Regions from separate parts of the Cronobacter muytjensii ATCC 51329 genome, predicted to be linked through region 2. Evidence: predicted binding sites of a transcription regulator. Region 2 holds the regulator's gene; the other holds the start of a gene.
What was found. Region 2 encodes sigma-54, which starts transcription at its own class of promoters, with help from an activator protein. Its sites were predicted from a motif close to GTTGGCACANNTTTCGCTNT; they were not measured.
Positions count from the first base shown of each region.

Region 1 (8,515 bases), 500 kb from region 2:
ACTTTAACGACGATGCCGAAATCTCGATTGAAGTCGACCCGCGCGAAATTGAACTCGACGTGCTGGATCACCTCTACGCTGAAGGTTTTCGCCGCCTCAGCATGGGCGTGCAGGATTTCAATAAAGAGGTACAGCGGCTGGTTAACCGCGAGCAGGATGAAGCATTCATCTTTGCGCTCATTAAGCGCGCGCGCGACGTCGGCTTCACATCAGCCAATATCGATTTAATCTACGGCCTGCCGAAGCAGACCCCTGAAAGCTTCGCCTTTACGCTGCAACGCGTGGCGGAACTCAACCCGGACCGCCTGAGCGTCTTTAATTACGCCCATTTGCCGACCCTGTTTGCCGCGCAGCGCAAAATCAAAGAGGCCGATCTGCCTTCCGCGCAGCAGAAGCTGGATATCCTGCAGCAGACGATCCAGTCGCTTACCCAGGCAGGTTATCAGTTTATCGGCATGGATCACTTCGCAAAGCCGGATGACGAGCTGGCTATCGCCCAGCGCGACGGTGTGCTGCATCGCAACTTTCAGGGTTACACCACGCAGGGCGACACTGACCTGCTGGGGCTGGGCGTGTCGGCCATCAGCATGATTGGCGATTGCTATGCGCAGAACCAGAAAGAGCTTAAGCGTTACTATCAGGCGGTGGACGAACAGGGCAATGCGCTGTGGCGCGGGCTTGCGCTGACGCGCGACGACTGCATCCGCCGCGACGTCATCAAAGCGCTGATCTGTAATTTCCGGCTCGATTTCGCCGCGATCGAAAAGGCGTGGGGGCTTCGTTTTGCCGACTACTTCGCTGAGGATCTGCAACTGCTGACGCCGCTGGCGAAAGACGGGCTGGTGGAGGTTAACGCGCGTGAAATTAACGTTACGGCGAAAGGGCGGCTGCTTATTCGTAACATCTGCATGTGCTTTGACGTCTATCTGCGCCAGAAGGCGCGGCTACAGCAGTTCTCTCGCGTGATATAAAAAAAGCGGGCACAGGCCCGCTTTTTTTAACTAAAGAAGTTTACCAGCGCTGCGCACAGCAGGGCGGCAATCGCCGTCTGGGGCGTATGGCCTGCGGCGGCGCCCGCCTCTGCGCTTTGCGTGGCGATATGGATCAGTGATTCCAGCATAACAACTCCCCCCATAAACGCGCCCGATCATACTCAAGCCTGGCGGACAGTAAAGTATAAAATTAGAGCAATTTGTACGCGACAACGCTTTTTTACACAGTACGTCCTGTTACTCCATACCCAGCTCTTTCAGCTTACGCGTCAGGGTGTTGCGCCCCCAGCCCAGCAGGCGGGCCGCTTCCTGTTTGTGTCCCTGCGTATGTCGCAGCGCCGTGGTAAGAAGCGTACGCTCCATCTCCGGCTGCGCTTCGGAAAGCAGGTTTTGATGACCGGAGCGCAGCGCCCGGTCGGCCCAGTGCGCCAGCAGCGTCGCCCAGCTTTCCGGGAGCGTCTGCGAAGGCGCGTCCGGCACGCTGGTTTCAAACAGTTCGGCAGGCAAATCCTGAATCAACACTTCCTGGCCTGCGGCCATGACGGTCAGCCAGCGGCAGGTGTTTTCCAGCTGACGCACGTTGCCGGGCCATGCGAGACGCGTCAGCGCCGCTTCGGTTTCCGGGTGCAACAGTTTGGCTTCAACGCCCAGCTCGCGCGCCGCTACCTGCAGGAAATGACGCGCCAGGCGCGGAATATCCTCGCGGCGCTCGCGCAGCGGCGGCAGATGCACGCGGATCACATTCAGGCGGTGGAATAAATCCTCACGGAATTTCCCCTCCTGAACGCGCAGCTCCAGGTTCTGGTGCGTCGCGGCGATAATGCGCACGTCCACTTTGACCGGCGCATAGCCGCCGACGCGGTAAAACTGGCCGTCCGCCAGCACACGCAGCAGACGGGTTTGCACATCAAGCGGCATATCGCCGATTTCATCGAGAAACAGCGTGCCGCCGTCTGCCTGTTCAAAACGGCCCTGACGAATCTGGTTAGCGCCCGTAAACGCGCCTTTCTCATGCCCGAACAGCTCCGATTCGATAAGGTCTTTGGGAATAGCCGCCATATTCAGCGCGATAAACGGCGCTTTGACGCGCGGGCTGTGACGGTGGAGCGCATGTGCCACCAGCTCTTTACCGGTGCCTGACTCGCCGTTAATCAGCACGCTGATGGACGAGCGGGAAAGACGCCCGATAATGCGAAACACATCCTGCATCGCCGGCGCTTCGCCGATGATGTCCGTCGTCGGGCCGAACACCTGCGCGCTACGCGGCTGTTGTTGCTCCTGATAATGGCTGATGGCGCGCTCAACCAGCGCCACCGCCTCATCGATATCAAACGGCTTCGGCAGATAATCAAACGCGCCCTGCTGATACGCGCTGACGGCAGCGTCGAGATCGGAATGCGCCGTCATAATGATGACCGGAAGCATCGGGTGGCGCTGTTTAATCTGTTTGAGCAGCGTCAGGCCGTCCATACCCGGCATACGGATATCCGACAGCAGCACGTCCGGGGTTTTGGTACTCAGTGCGTCCAGCACCTCGTTGCCGCTCTCAAAGGTGGTGCAGCTTAAGCCTGCTCCGGTGAGCGCGCGCTCAAGCACCCAGCGAATGGAGCTATCGTCATCGACGATCCAGACAATCCCTCGTTGCATAATCACCTCTATTTCCGAATAGGCAGGAAAACCGAAAATTCGGTATGGCCTGGCCAACTGTTAAATTCGATTTTTCCCGAATGCTGATCGATAAGGTTCCGGGCGATAGAAAGCCCCAGCCCGGTGCCGCCTTCGCGGCCGCTGACCATCGGGTAAAACAGCGTATCCTGCAGATGCGCCGGGATGCCCGGCCCGTTGTCTTCCACATCGATGCGCGCCGCCAGGCGGTAACGCACGCCGTGCAGCGTCAGCTGAAACGCGGTGCGGGTGCGCAAGGTGATCTCACCGCCTTCTTCGCCCAGCGCCTGGAGGGCATTACGGACGATATTCAGCAACACCTGTTCTATCTGGTCCGGATCATGAGTAAATTCCGGCAGGCTTGGGTCGTAATCGCGCAGAAGCCGAACGTTTTCCGGCAGCTCCATCGACACCAGCTTCACCACGCGTTCGGCCACTTTATGAATGCTCTCGGTAACGTGCATACCCGGCTGCTGCGGCCCTAACAGACGGTCCACCAGATTACGCAGGCGGTCGGCCTGTTCGATAATGACTTTGGTGTACTCGGTCAGCGACGGATCGGGCAGCGCGCGGGTGAGCAACTGTGCCGCGCCACGCAGGCCGCCGAGCGGGTTTTTAATTTCATGCGCCAGCCCGCGCACCAGATCGCGCGCCGCGACCTGCTGGGCATGCTGGAGTTGTTCCTGGCTTAAACGCCGCTGATTATCCATCGGGGCCATTTCCAGCAGGATCAGGCCATCCGGCAGACGTTGCGCCGTCAGGGAAAGAATGTGTGAGCGACCGTCGATCACCAGCGTAACTTCGTTATCTGTAAATCCCTGGCCTGCGTTCAGGCTCTCCTGCATCAGGCTGATATTGAGGGAAAAATAACTCAGCAGCTCCGGTAACGGCGTGCCGTAGAGCTTACGTGAACTTTGCGCGAGCAACTGCTGCGCCGCCGGATTGGCGTAATGCACTGCCAGGTCGTCGTCGACCAGCAGAATGCTATTGATTAATGCGTTAAGGATCTGCCCAGCATCGGGCAGCGTGCCTGTTGCCATCCAGCAGTCCCCCAGGTTTTGCACCATTTTAGTGCAGTATAGCGTTTTAACGATGAAAAAGACGTTAAAACCGGTTTCGGGTGGTGAAAAAAGCCCATCCGAAGATGGGCTAAAGTTTCCACGGCAACAAAAAAACAGTGACGGATTTCACGCAGTGGCGACAACCTGAAATCCGTTGGCTATCAACTTCAAAAAAGCATTAAACGCTGTAGTACAGTTCGAACTCTACCGGGTGCGGCGTCATGCGAACACGGTCGTTCTCTTCGATACGCAGCGCGATGTAAGCATCGATCGCGTCGTCGGTGAACACGCCGCCTGCGGTCAGGAACTCGCGGTCCTGATCCAGCGCCTGCAGGGCTTCTTCCAGAGAGCCGGCAACCTGCGGGATCTCTTTCGCTTCTTCCGGCGGCAGGTCATACAGGTTTTTGTCCATCGCTTCGCCCGGGTGGATCTTATTCTTGATACCGTCAAGACCCGCCATCAACAGAGCGGCGAAGCACAGGTACGGGTTAGCCGCCGGGTCCGGGAAGCGTACTTCGATACGACGCGCTTTCGGAGAGGCGACAACCGGAATACGGATGGACGCGGAGCGGTTACGCGCGGAGTAAGCCAGCATTACTGGCGCTTCGTAGCCCGGGACCAGACGCTTGTAAGAGTTGGTGGTCGGGTTGGACAGGGCGTTGATGGCTTTCGCGTGCTTGATAACGCCGCCGATGTAGTACAGCGCCTGCTCAGACAGACCTGCGTATTTGTCGCCAGAGAACAGGTTGGTGCCGTTCTTGGACAGGGACATATGGCAGTGCATGCCGGAGCCGTTATCGCCGAACATCGGTTTCGGCATAAAGGTCGCGGTTTTGCCGAAGCGGTGCGCGACGTTATGCACGACATATTTGTAGATCTGAATTTCGTCCGCTTTTTTGGTCATGGTGTTGAAGCGGGTTGCCACTTCGTTCTGACCGGCGGTGGCCACTTCGTGGTGGTGAGCTTCAACCACCAGGCCCATCTCTTCCATCGTCAGGCACATTACGGAACGGATATCCTGCGAGGAGTCGACCGGCGGAACCGGGAAGTAACCGCCTTTCACGCCCGGACGGTGGCCTTTGTTGCCGCCTTCGTATTTGGTGGAGGAGTTCCATGCGCCTTCGATGTCGTCGATAGCGACATGAGAGCCGGAGATGGAGCTGCCGAAACGGATATCGTCAAACAGGAAGAATTCAGGCTCTGGCCCGAACAGTACGGTGTCGGCGATGCCGGTGGAGCGCAGGTACTCTTCCGCACGTTTGGCGATGGAACGCGGGTCGCGATCGTAGCCCTGCATGGTGCCCGGCTCGAGGATATCGCAACGAATAATCAGGGTCGGTTCTTCGTAGAACGGGTCAATGACAGCGGTGGAGGCGTCCGGCATCAGCACCATGTCAGATTCATTGATGCCTTTCCAGCCACCGATGGAGGAACCATCGAACATTTTACCTTCTTCGAAGAAGTCGGCGTTCACCTGGTGGGCTGGGATGGTGACGTGCTGTTCTTTACCTTTAGTGTCAGTGAAGCGCAGATCCACAAACTTCACTTCATGTTCATTCAGCATCGTCAGAACGTGTTCAGCGGACATACTTAACTCTCCCGGATTTGTCATTGTCGTCGTGGTAACGAGGTCTTCAGTACTTATTAAAATTGGCGTCGCCGCCCTGAAATCTTTAAAGCGAAATCTGTGCCAACTTTCAAATTCCCCCAAAAAGGCGCTATGATGCGCGTCATAGTGCAAAAGGGCTGCACCACGATGGAGAGATTGCACCAATATAGTGCCTGTGTGTAAAAAACAAGCACTGTGTTGGTGCAATTTACGTTTAATAGCCCTTTTACCGCTGCGTGAAAAGGATCACAAAGCCTGGCGACAACACTTGTTTGCGTCAGATGATTGTGATCCTGTTTAGTCCTTCGATTAATACGTGTACAATAACGCGCTATTTCTAATGCCTGAGGCAAAGTTGTGATCGAAAAATTGCGTAACATCGCCATCATTGCGCACGTTGACCATGGTAAAACGACCCTGGTTGACAAGCTGCTGCAGCAATCCGGTACGTTCGACGAACGTGCTGAAACTCAAGAGCGCGTGATGGACTCCAACGATTTGGAGAAAGAGCGTGGGATTACCATCCTCGCTAAAAACACCGCGATCAAATGGAATGATTACCGTATCAACATCGTTGATACCCCTGGGCACGCTGACTTCGGTGGTGAAGTTGAACGTGTCATGTCCATGGTTGATTCCGTGCTGCTGGTGGTTGATGCTTTTGACGGCCCGATGCCGCAGACGCGCTTCGTGACCAAGAAAGCATTTGCCCATGGCCTGAAACCTATCGTGGTTATCAACAAGGTTGACCGTCCGGGCGCGCGTCCTGACTGGGTTGTGGATCAGGTGTTCGACCTGTTCGTCAACCTCGACGCGACTGACGAGCAGCTGGACTTCCCTATCGTTTACGCCTCCGCGCTGAACGGTATCGCAGGTCTGGATCACTCTGACATGGCGGAAGACATGACCCCGCTGTACCAGGCGATTGTTGACCATGTACCGGCACCGGACGTCGATCTCGACGGCCCGCTGCAGATGCAGATCTCCCAGCTCGACTACAACAACTACGTTGGCGTCATCGGCATCGGCCGCATCAAACGCGGTAAAGTGAAGCCGAACCAGCAGGTCACTATCATTGATAGCGAAGGCAAAACCCGTAACGGTAAAGTCGGTAAAGTACTGGGCCACCTGGGCCTGGAGCGTATCGATACCGATCTGGCTGAAGCTGGCGATATCATCGCGATCACCGGTCTTGGCGAGCTGAACATCTCCGACACCATCTGCGACCCGCAGAACGTCGAAGCGCTGCCGGCGCTGTCCGTTGACGAACCGACCGTTTCTATGTACTTCAACGTCAACACGTCGCCGTTCTGCGGTAAAGAAGGTAAATACGTTACCTCTCGTCAGATCCTTGACCGTCTGAACAAAGAGCTGGTGCATAACGTTGCGCTGCGCGTTGAAGAGACCGAAGACGCTGATGCGTTCCGCGTTTCTGGCCGTGGTGAACTGCACCTGTCTGTGCTTATCGAGAATATGCGTCGTGAAGGTTTCGAACTGGCGGTTTCCCGTCCGAAAGTTATCTTCCGCGAAATCGACGGTCGTAAACAAGAGCCGTTCGAAAACGTCACGCTGGACGTCGAAGAACAGCACCAGGGTTCTGTGATGCAGGCGCTGGGTGAGCGTAAAGGCGACCTGAAAAACATGAATCCGGACGGCAAAGGCCGCGTACGTCTCGACTACGTGATCCCAAGCCGTGGCCTGATTGGCTTCCGTTCTGAGTTCATGACCATGACCTCCGGTACCGGTCTGCTGTACTCCACCTTCAGCCACTACGACGATATTCGTCCGGGCGAAGTAGGCCAGCGTAACAATGGCGTACTGATCTCTAACGGTCAGGGTAAAGCGGTCGCGTTCGCGCTGTTCGGTCTGCAGGATCGCGGTAAGCTGTTCCTGGGTCACGGTGCGGAAGTGTATGAAGGCCAGATCATCGGTATTCACAGCCGTTCTAACGACCTGACGGTTAACTGTCTGACCGGTAAGAAACTGACCAACATGCGTGCGTCCGGTACGGACGAAGCGACGGTTCTGGTTCCGCCTATCAAGATGACCCTGGAGCAGGCGCTCGAGTTCATCGATGATGACGAACTGGTCGAAGTGACTCCGCTGTCTGTACGTATCCGTAAGCGTCACCTGACGGAAAACGATCGTAAACGCGCAATGCGCGGTGCGAAAGAAGACTAATACGGTGCATCCGTAAACCGGGCCGGCGTTAACGCCGCCTGCGTGACTAAAAAGCCGCTGAATTTCAGCGGCTTTTTTTATGGTTGCGCGCGGGCTACCGACGCTGGTGGTTTACGGTCAGCTTCAGGCGTGTAGCGCGGCGTTGTTTTCCGCTTCGCTATCTCATCAATGATGACCGCAAAGCGGGCTTCATTGAGCTTATAAAACAGGCCCATAATCAGGGCGGCGATAATGGCCAGCCCGCACGGCCAGAGGAAAATCAGCTGGCGTAGCCCGTCGAGCGTCGCGGCGGTTTGCAGCGCGTTTGGCACGTAACCGATTTGCGTCAGCATAATGCCGGGCAGGAACCCTGCCAGCGCCGCGGAAATCTTGCGCGAAAACGTATAACCGGTGTAGACCGAGCCTTCGGCGCGGATGCCGGTTTTCCACTCGCCGTAATCCACCGTATCCGGCACCAGCGCCCAGTTCAGACTGTTCACAAACGCGGTGCCAAAAAACGCCATGCACGAAAACAGTACGAAGCTCAGCGACGTCGCGCCCCACAGGTAGTTAAAAATATCGCCAGCGGCCCAGAGCGCGAGCCCGCCGAGATAGACCCGTTTCTTACCAAAGCGTTTCACCGCGCCCGGCACCAAAAAGACGCCGACCAGAATGCAGCCCATGCTGAACAATCCCATCCACGACAGCAGATGCACATCGTTGAGCACGTATTGCGTGTAATAGACCTGGATGGCGAGCTTGATATTAAACGCCGCCAGCGTACAGAGATTGGCGATACACAGCACCAGCAGCGGCGGGTTCTGGAAAATCGCGCAAAAGGATTTCAGCATGCCCGGCTTATGCCCGGCGGGCACCACTTCTACATAACGCTCGCGCACGCCGCGGTAACAGCACCCCATGCTGATAAGCCCGACGCCGGCGAAAAGCAGCGCCGCGACCAGGTAGCCCGTCGCCGGACGCGCCGTAAACAGCGACTGGATTGGCATAAAGCCGACCGTGCAGAGCAG
Region 1 is NZ_CP012268.1:4,081,994-4,090,508, forward strand. It holds gene hemN (oxygen-independent coproporphyrinogen III oxidase) at 1-971, shown strand, start outside; gene AFK63_RS21355 (YshB family small membrane protein) at 998-1,120, opposite strand; gene glnG (nitrogen regulation protein NR(I)) at 1,230-2,639, opposite strand; gene glnL (nitrogen regulation protein NR(II)) at 2,648-3,697, opposite strand; gene glnA (glutamate--ammonia ligase) at 3,897-5,306, opposite strand; gene typA (ribosome-dependent GTPase TypA) at 5,685-7,508, shown strand; gene AFK63_RS18700 (MFS transporter) at 7,586-8,515, opposite strand, start outside.
Region 1: a site for sigma-54 is predicted at 5,394-5,413, ahead of glnA (glutamate--ammonia ligase). Genes of this name have one in related genera too.

Region 2 (8,515 bases):
CTTATTGGTGATTTCGACAGTCTGTTTTACGGTCATGATTTGCGTTTTTCCAGCGTGCGATGGCGGGACTGAACGTTTTTGCCGCGCGAGCGGAAGTAATCCGCCAGCTGTTCGGCGATGTAGACGGAGCGGTGTTTACCACCGGTACAGCCGATGGCGACAGTCAGATAACTGCGGTTGTTGGTTTCCAGCATCGGCAACCAGAGTTCCAGATAGCTGCGCGTCTGGTAGATGAAATTGTGCACTTCGGTGTGGCGGTCGAGAAACGCCGCGACGGGCTTATCGAGACCGGTCATCGGGCGCAGTTTCGGATCCCAGTGCGGGTTTGGCAGAAAACGCACGTCAAAGACGTAATCGGCATCGATCGGAATGCCGTGCTTGAAGCCGAAGGATTCAAACACCATCGTGAGTTCACGCTCGCGCTTGCCAAGCAAGCGGGTGCGCAGCATTTCCGCCAGTTCATGCACCGACATTTCCGAGGTGTCGACAATCAGATCCGCGCGCGATCGCAGCGGCTCCAGCAGATCGTTTTCTTCATCAATGGCGCTTTCGAGCGACAGGTTTTTGCTGGAGAGCGGATGCAGGCGGCGCGTGTCGCTGTAGCGGCGAATCAGCGTGTTGCGATCGGCGTCGAGGAACAGCAGTTGCGGAGAGAACGCGTCCGGCAGGTTATTCATCGCCTGCTCAAACACCTCCGGGGATTCCGGCATATTACGAACGTCGATGCTCACCGCGGCGGATATCTGCCTTTCTGAAAGCGTGCGCGCCAGTTCAGGCAGCAGCACGACAGGCAGGTTATCGACGCAGTAGAACCCCATATCTTCCAGTGCACGCAGGGCGACCGATTTCCCTGACCCTGAACGTCCACTGACGATCATCAGAACCATCTGCTGTTTCTCCACACTTCAGACCGGTTAACCGGCGCCTCCTGGATTGTGCCTTTCAGCACGGTCATTCACTCTCTTCACTGGTTTCAGTGATTATCTGGTAGAGCTCTTCATCGCTTTGCGCGGCACGCAGACGACGGCAAATCGTTTTGTCCGCCAGTCTTTTAGCCACCAGCGACAGCGTATGCAGATGCGTTTTGGTTTGATCCGCCGGCACCAGCAGCGCGAAGAGGAGATCGACAGGCTGGTTATCGATGGCGTCAAAAGCAATCGGCGTTTCGAGCTGGACGAAAACGCCTACGGCGCGCAGCGTATCTTCTTCAAGCTTGCCGTGCGGAATGGCGATGCCGTTGCCGATCCCGGTACTTCCCATCCGCTCACGGGTAAGGATCGCTTCAAACACTACCTGCGGCGGCAGGCTAAGCTGCTTTGCCGCCAGCTCGCTGATAATCTCCAGGGCGCGTTTTTTACTCTGGCAGTGTACGCCGCTGCGGGTGCATTCCTGGTTTAAAACATTGCTCAATGGCAGAGCGGAATCATTATTCATCATAATTTCACCTAAGCGTTCTCTGGTGCGACGACCCGCCAGACGGGCCGGGCCGTCGATGTCCCAGCGAAACGCCCGGACAATTAATGTTGTTTCAGTTTATCTTTGTGTTTAGTGAGCTGCCGCGCCAGTTTATCAATCAAACCGTCGATGGCGGCGTACATATCCTGGCCTTCCGAACTGGCATGCAGCTCCCCGCCGTTCACATGCAGGGTGGCGTCGGCGATTTGCGTCACCTTTTCCACCTTCAGCACAATATAGACCTGATTAATCCTTTCGAAATACTGCTCCAGCTTGGCGAATTTGGTGGTGACAAACTCGCGCAGCGCTTCGGTGATTTCGACGTTATGTCCTGTGATGTTGAGCTGCATAGTGTCTTCCTTATCGGTTGAGTCAGACCAGCTGTTTGCGCTGGTTTGACGGCGGTATGGATAAAGACTCTCGATACTTCGCAACGGTACGGCGGGCCACCATGATCCCCTGCTCTGACAGCATAGACGTCAGTTTGCTGTCGCTTAAGGGTTTCGCGGGGTTTTCCGCTGCAATCAACTTCTTCACCAGCGCGCGAATAGCCGTGGACGAGGCTTCGCCGCCGCCCTCGGTGTTCACGTGACTTGAGAAGAAATACTTCAATTCGAAAATGCCGCGCGGGCTGTGCAGATATTTTTGGGTAGTAACGCGGGAGATAGTGGACTCATGCATCTCCACCGCCTGGGCGATATCCGCCAGCACCATCGGCTTCATATACTCTTCGCCCTGTTCGAAGAACGCCTGCTGCTGTTCAACGATGCAGCGGCTGACGCGCAGCAGCGTGTCGTTACGGCTTTCCAGGCTTTTAATCAGCCATTTCGCCTCTTGCAGGTTGCTGCGGATGAACTGGTTGTCAGATTCATTACGCCCGCTATTAGACATCGCGGCGTACTGCTGATTGATTTTGAGCCGGGGAATGCTGTCGGAATTGAGTTCCACTACCCAACGGCCATTATGCTTGCGCACCAGCACGTCCGGGATGACATATTCCGGCTCGCCAGTCTGGATAGACTGGCCGGGACGCGGATCGAGCGACTGGATCAGGTTCACCGCTTCTTTCAGCACATCCTCTTTCAGGCGCGTGACGCGCATCAGGCTGCGAAAGTCATGATTGGCTAACAGGTCGAGGTGATCGCTGACTATCTGCCGCGCCTGCGCCAGAAAGGGCGTGTCGGCGCTGAACTGCGAAAGTTGTATCAACAGGCAGTCGCGCAGATCGCGGGCGGCGACGCCGACCGGATCGAAACGCTGCACGCGCTTGAGCACAGCCTCAATCTCTTCGGGGCCGATATCGTCATCGTTGTCGCCCATGCCGTCGAGAATATCCTGCACCGTGACGGTGAGGTAGCCGGTGTCGTCCACCGCGTCGACGATCGCTGTGGCGATCGCGCGGTCGGTATCGGAAAAGGGCGTCAGTTGCACCTGCCACATCAGGTAATCCTGAAGGCTCTGGGTCGTTTCGCCCTGATAGACCGGCAGTTCGTCGTCGATATAGTCGGTGCCCGTGCCTGACGGCGTGCCGGCGGTGTAGATTTCGTCCCAGCTGGCGTCAAGCGGCAGCTCGTCCGGCATCTCTTTTTGCTCCAGCGCTTCGGCGGTATCCAGCCCTTCGTTGTCCTGCGTTTCCTGAGTGGCAATTTCGTCGTGAATGTCGGTTTGCTCAAGCAGGGGATTAATTTCCAGCGCCTGTTGCAACTCCTGCTGGAGTTCCAGCGTGGACAACTGCAACAAGCGAATGGCCTGCTGCAACTGCGGCGTCATGGCGAGCTGTTGGCTAAGCCTTAGTTGCAAACCTTGCTTCATATTCAGAGCAAAAATCCTCAGGTGTAAACGTCAAATAAGACCTGTCGCGGCGGGGCGCGCTGGGTGGCGCGCCGTTTCTGCCTGTTGCTCTACCCTATCAGAGTCTGAACTCTTCCCCAAGATATACGCGTTTAACCTGTTCATCCTGCAGAATATCGTCGGGCGTGCCGTGGGCGATAAGGTGCCCCTGGCTGACGATATAGGCGCGCTCGCACACCGCCAGCGTTTCACGCACGTTATGGTCGGTGATAAGCACGCCAAGGCCGCTGTCGCGCAGATGCTCAATGATACGTTTGATATCGATAACCGAAATCGGGTCGACGCCCGCAAAGGGTTCGTCAAGCAGGATGAATTTCGGGTTCGCCGCCAGCGCGCGGGCAATCTCCACGCGACGGCGTTCGCCGCCGGAGAGCGACTGGCCGAGGCTGTCGCGCAGATGGTCGATATGGAACTCTTCCATCAGCTCTTTGGCACGATCTTCGCGCTGCTCGGCGCTGAGATCGTCGCGAATTTGCAGAACGGCCATCAGGTTGTCGTAGACGCTCAGACGGCGGAAAATGGACGCCTCCTGCGGCAGATAACCGATGCCGCGACGCGCGCGGGCGTGCAGCGGCAGCAAGCTGATATCTTCGTCATCAATAATGATGTTGCCGGCGTCGCGCGGCACAATGCCCACGACCATGTAGAACGTGGTGGTTTTACCCGCGCCGTTCGGGCCAAGCAGGCCGACAATCTCGCCTGAGTTCACCGTCAGGCTGACATCTTCCACTACGCGGCGGCCCTTGTAGGCTTTCGCCAGGTGTTTCGCAATGAGTGTTGCCATAAGGGTTTAGTTGCTCTTGTTCTGATTCGGCGCCTGAGCGGCGTTGTCTTTATTCTGCAGCTGCGACGGCACCAGTACGGTGGTCACGCGTTTGCCTTTCTCGCTGAACGCCTGCATTTTCTGCTCTTTCACGAGATAGGTGATTTTGTCGCCTTTGATATTGCTGTCGAGCTGCTCAAGGTAGGCGTTGCCGGTCAGCACGACGAAATCGTTTTGCAGCTCGTAGTGCATCGTTGAGGCATGGCCTTTAACCGGTTTGCCGTTGTCCTGCATCTGGTAGAAAGTGGCAGGATTACCGTAACCGTCAATCACCTCTTTGCCTTTCTCACCGCCAGGGCGCGTGACGACGACTTTGTCAGCGTTGATTTTAATCGTGCCCTGCGTCACCACGACATTGCCGGTAAACGTCACCACGTTGCCCTGCATGTCCAGCGACTGCTGGTCAGATTCTATATGGATAGGCTGTTCGGTATCGCCCGTCAGCGCGAACGCCGGGAAGCCTGCCGCCAGCAGCGTACTGGTCAGTACGACATTAAGGCTGAGTTTGTTTATTCTGGATTTCATAGGAGGTTCTAACCTTTTCAATCAGCTCGGCATTTTTGCTGCGAAGGTTCCCGCGCATTTTCAGGCCGCTGGAATTAAAGCTGGTGCCGTAAAGAGTGACAAGCGTATCAGAGGTAACATCCTGGGTGACCAGGTTGATCTCTGCCTTGTCGGTCGTAATTTTGCGCAACTGCGAATCCGGCGTCAGCGCGTTCACTTCCACATGACCGGTCAGGTAGAGCATTCTGTCATTGGTCAGTTTGGCACGATCCGCTTTGACCGACCAGGTCGGCACTTTGTTGGTATCAAAGGTGGTCATCACCGGCTGTGTAAACCAGGAGACGCCGTCTTCTGAGAAATACTCGACGTGCTGTGCGACTAAGCGATAGTTCAGCGCGCCTTCCGGGCTGTAAACCACCGTGTTTGACTGCTCGCTCTGGTATGTCGGCTCATTGCTGTTTACTGTCAGCGGGCCGCCTTCATCCTGATCGGCGAGGTTAATGCCAATCAGCACCAGCGCGGCCAGCGCCAGCAGGATGATTATCCAGCGTCTGGTCTTACTCATATGGATTGCCCTATGGCCTCATCTAATTTTCCCTGCGCCAGCAGCAGAAGATCGCAGACTTCGCGCACCGCGCCGCGGCCGCCCGGGATATGGGTGACGTAATCGGCCTTCGGCGTCAGCAGCGGATGCGCATCCGCTACCGCCACGCTCAGCCCGACTTGCGCCATCACAGGCCAGTCAATTAAATCATCGCCGACATAAGCGACATTTTCCGGAGCAAGCGCCAGTTTTTCCAGCAGTTGGCGGTAAGCGATGAGCTTATCGGACTGGCCCTGGTAAAGATGCGTAATGCCAAGCGTTTCACAGCGGTCTTCAAGCAATTTCGCTTTGCGCCCGGTGATAATCGCGACCTCAATGCCGGACGTCAGCGCGCAGCGTACGCCGTAACCGTCGCGCACGTTAAAGGCTTTCAGCTCTTCGCCGCTGTTGCCCATGTAAATGAGGCCGTCGGACATTACGCCGTCGACATCCAGGATCAGCAGGCGGATTTGCGCCGCCCGCTCAATGATCTGCGCGCTCACCGGCCCATAGCAGGTAGAGATGGCGCCATCAGGGTTACTCATTAAACCTTTCCTTTGTTACACCACGCCTGCGCGCAGCAAATCATGCATATGTATCACACCGCGCAACTGGTCGCCATCAGCCACCATGACGGAAGTAATGTGACGCGTCTGCATCAGGTTAAGCGCATCGACTGCGAGCGTGCCCGGACGCACGCGAATTCCGCCCGGCGTCATCACGTCGACAATCTTCATCTGATGCAGATCGCCGCCCATATCGAAGACGCGGCGCAGGTCGCCGTCGGTAAAAACACCCTCAATTTTCATCAGGTCGTCGCAAATCACCGTCATGCCGAGATTCTTGCGGGTGATTTCCAGCAGCGCATCACGCAGCGACGCCTCTTTGCTGACGTGCGGGATTTCATCGCCGGTGTGCATGATGTCATTGACGCGCAGCAGCAGCTTACGTCCAAGCGCGCCGCCCGGATGGGAGAGCGCAAAATCTTCAGGCGTAAAGCCGCGCGCTTTCAGCAGCGCGACCGCGAGCGCATCGCCCATCACCAGCGTCGCTGTGGTGCTGGTGGTCGGCGCGAGGCCGAGCGGGCAGGCCTCCTGTGGCACTTTCACACACAGGTGGATATCCGCCGCTTTCGCCATCGCGCTCTCCGGACGACCAGTAATGCAGATAAGCTGCACCTGGAGACGCTTAAGCACCGGGATCAGCGCCAGAATTTCGTTGGATTCGCCCGAGTTGGAAATCGCAATGACGATATCCTGCCCGCTCACCATGCCTAAATCGCCGTGGCTCGCCTCCGCCGGGTGCACAAAGAACGAGGGCGTGCCGGTGCTGGCGAACGTCGCCGCCATTTTTTTACCGATATGGCCCGATTTGCCCATTCCCATGACCACGACTTTGCCGCGGCAGTAGAACATGCTTTCGCAGGCGCGTGCAAAATCGGCGTTGATGTACTGATCCAACTGGGCCAGACCTTCGCGTTCAATGGTCAGGACATCCTTCCCTGCCTGTTCAAAGTCAAAACCCGGCGGTAAATCTAGTTGTGACATAAATGCGCTTCCGATTCATCCAACGAGACGCGGCGACGCCCAGAACAGCATCACCATCCAAACGATAAACCCACATAATAATCCGGCGCCGGTTTTTTTACCGAGATACTGCTCAGGACGCCAGCACAGCACCACGAAAATGACGCTGACCAGCAGCATCACGCCATAATCGCGTGTAAACGCCAGCGAATCGAAACGTCCGGGTGCCAGCAGCGCGGGCAAGCCAGGCACGATCGCCAGATTGTAAACATTCGAGCCGATAATATTGCCGATGGCGATATCGTCTTCGCCCTTGCGCGCCCCGGCAATGGCGGTAGCCAGCTCCGGCAGACTGGTGCCGATAGCGATGGCGGTCAGGCCGACGGTCAGTTCGCTGATGGCAAAACCGTGAGCGAGCACCGTGGCGTTATCGACCACCATGCGCGTCGCCATCGGCATAATGATTAGCGCAACGCCTAACCAGAGAAACGCCACCGAGCGACCGCCTTCTCGCGGCAGTTCGGCGAGCTGCTCGCGTGTCAGGCTGTCGTTGCCCTGACGTTCCGCCTGGCGCGCCATGCGGATGATAAACCATAAATACGCGGCGGCGATGAGCAACAGAAAGAGGCCTTCAGCGCGCGCGAGCACGCCATCCCACAGCACCAGCGCGGCCAGCGCGCTGACCAGCAACATGGCGGACAACTCGCGGCGCAGCATGGACGAGTGCGCCGCGAGCGGGCGGAGCAGCGCCGTTAATCCGGCTATCAGCAGAATATTGGTAATATTCGAGCCTATCGCCGTGCCGACAGCGAGACTGGTTTCGCCATGCAGCGCGGCGGCGACGGAGACGATGATTTCGGGCAGGGAGGTGCCGATACCGACCACGGTAATGCCAATCAACAGCGGCGGCACGCCAAGGCTACGGCAGAGAAGCGAGGCGGCGAAAACCAGACGATCGGCGCTGTATACCACCAAAAGCAAACCAATAATCAACAGCGCCGTAGCTAAAAGCATGCAAAGTCCTTTCTTCAGGTATAATCGCCGGTCCACTGTGCCTGAGTCGCTGGCCGCGCATACAGATCGTTAAAGAACGAAGTAAACTCTTAATTTTGACCAGATGCGCGCCAAAAGTAAAACAAATGCCAGCTTTCGCTAACCTCATCCGGGGATATTCTGTAAAAATAGCCCCTTTGCGGTGTCGACTGGCGCCATTATGAACAACTCTGCGAACGATAAAGGATGCGTTGATGAGCCAGATCGGTGACACATTGATTGACGTGCGTGGCGTGAGCTTTACGCGCGGCAACCGATCTATTTTTGACAATATCTCGCTTACCGTTCCGCGCGGTAAAGTGACCGCCATTATGGGGCCGTCGGGGATTGGTAAAACCACGCTGCTGCGCCTGATTGGCGGGCAAATCGCGCCGGACTGCGGCGAAATCCTCTTCGATGGTGAAAACATTCCCGCCATGTCTCGCTCGCGCCTCTATGAAGTGCGCAAACGCATGAGCATGCTGTTTCAGTCCGGTGCGCTGTTTACCGATCTGAACGTATTCGAGAACGTCGCCTATCCGCTGCGTGAACATACCCGTCTGCCGGAACCGCTGCTGCACAGTACCGTGATGATGAAGCTCGAAGCGGTGGGGTTGCGCGGGGCGGCAAAACTCATGCCGTCTGAACTCTCTGGCGGTATGGCCCGCCGCGCGGCGCTGGCGCGCGCGATTGCGCTGGAGCCGGAGCTGATTATGTTTGACGAGCCGTTCGTCGGTCAGG
Region 2 is NZ_CP012268.1:3,580,651-3,589,165, reverse strand. It holds gene npr (PTS phosphocarrier protein NPr) at 1-36, opposite strand, end outside; gene rapZ (RNase adapter RapZ) at 33-887, opposite strand; gene ptsN (PTS IIA-like nitrogen regulatory protein PtsN) at 952-1,437, opposite strand; gene hpf (ribosome hibernation promoting factor) at 1,518-1,805, opposite strand; gene rpoN (RNA polymerase factor sigma-54) at 1,828-3,267, opposite strand; gene lptB (LPS export ABC transporter ATP-binding protein) at 3,365-4,090, opposite strand; gene lptA (lipopolysaccharide ABC transporter substrate-binding protein LptA) at 4,097-4,654, opposite strand; gene lptC (LPS export ABC transporter periplasmic protein LptC) at 4,623-5,198, opposite strand; gene kdsC (3-deoxy-manno-octulosonate-8-phosphatase KdsC) at 5,195-5,761, opposite strand; gene kdsD (arabinose-5-phosphate isomerase KdsD) at 5,777-6,763, opposite strand; gene AFK63_RS16465 (calcium/sodium antiporter) at 6,779-7,756, opposite strand; gene mlaF (phospholipid ABC transporter ATP-binding protein MlaF) at 7,990-8,515, shown strand, end outside.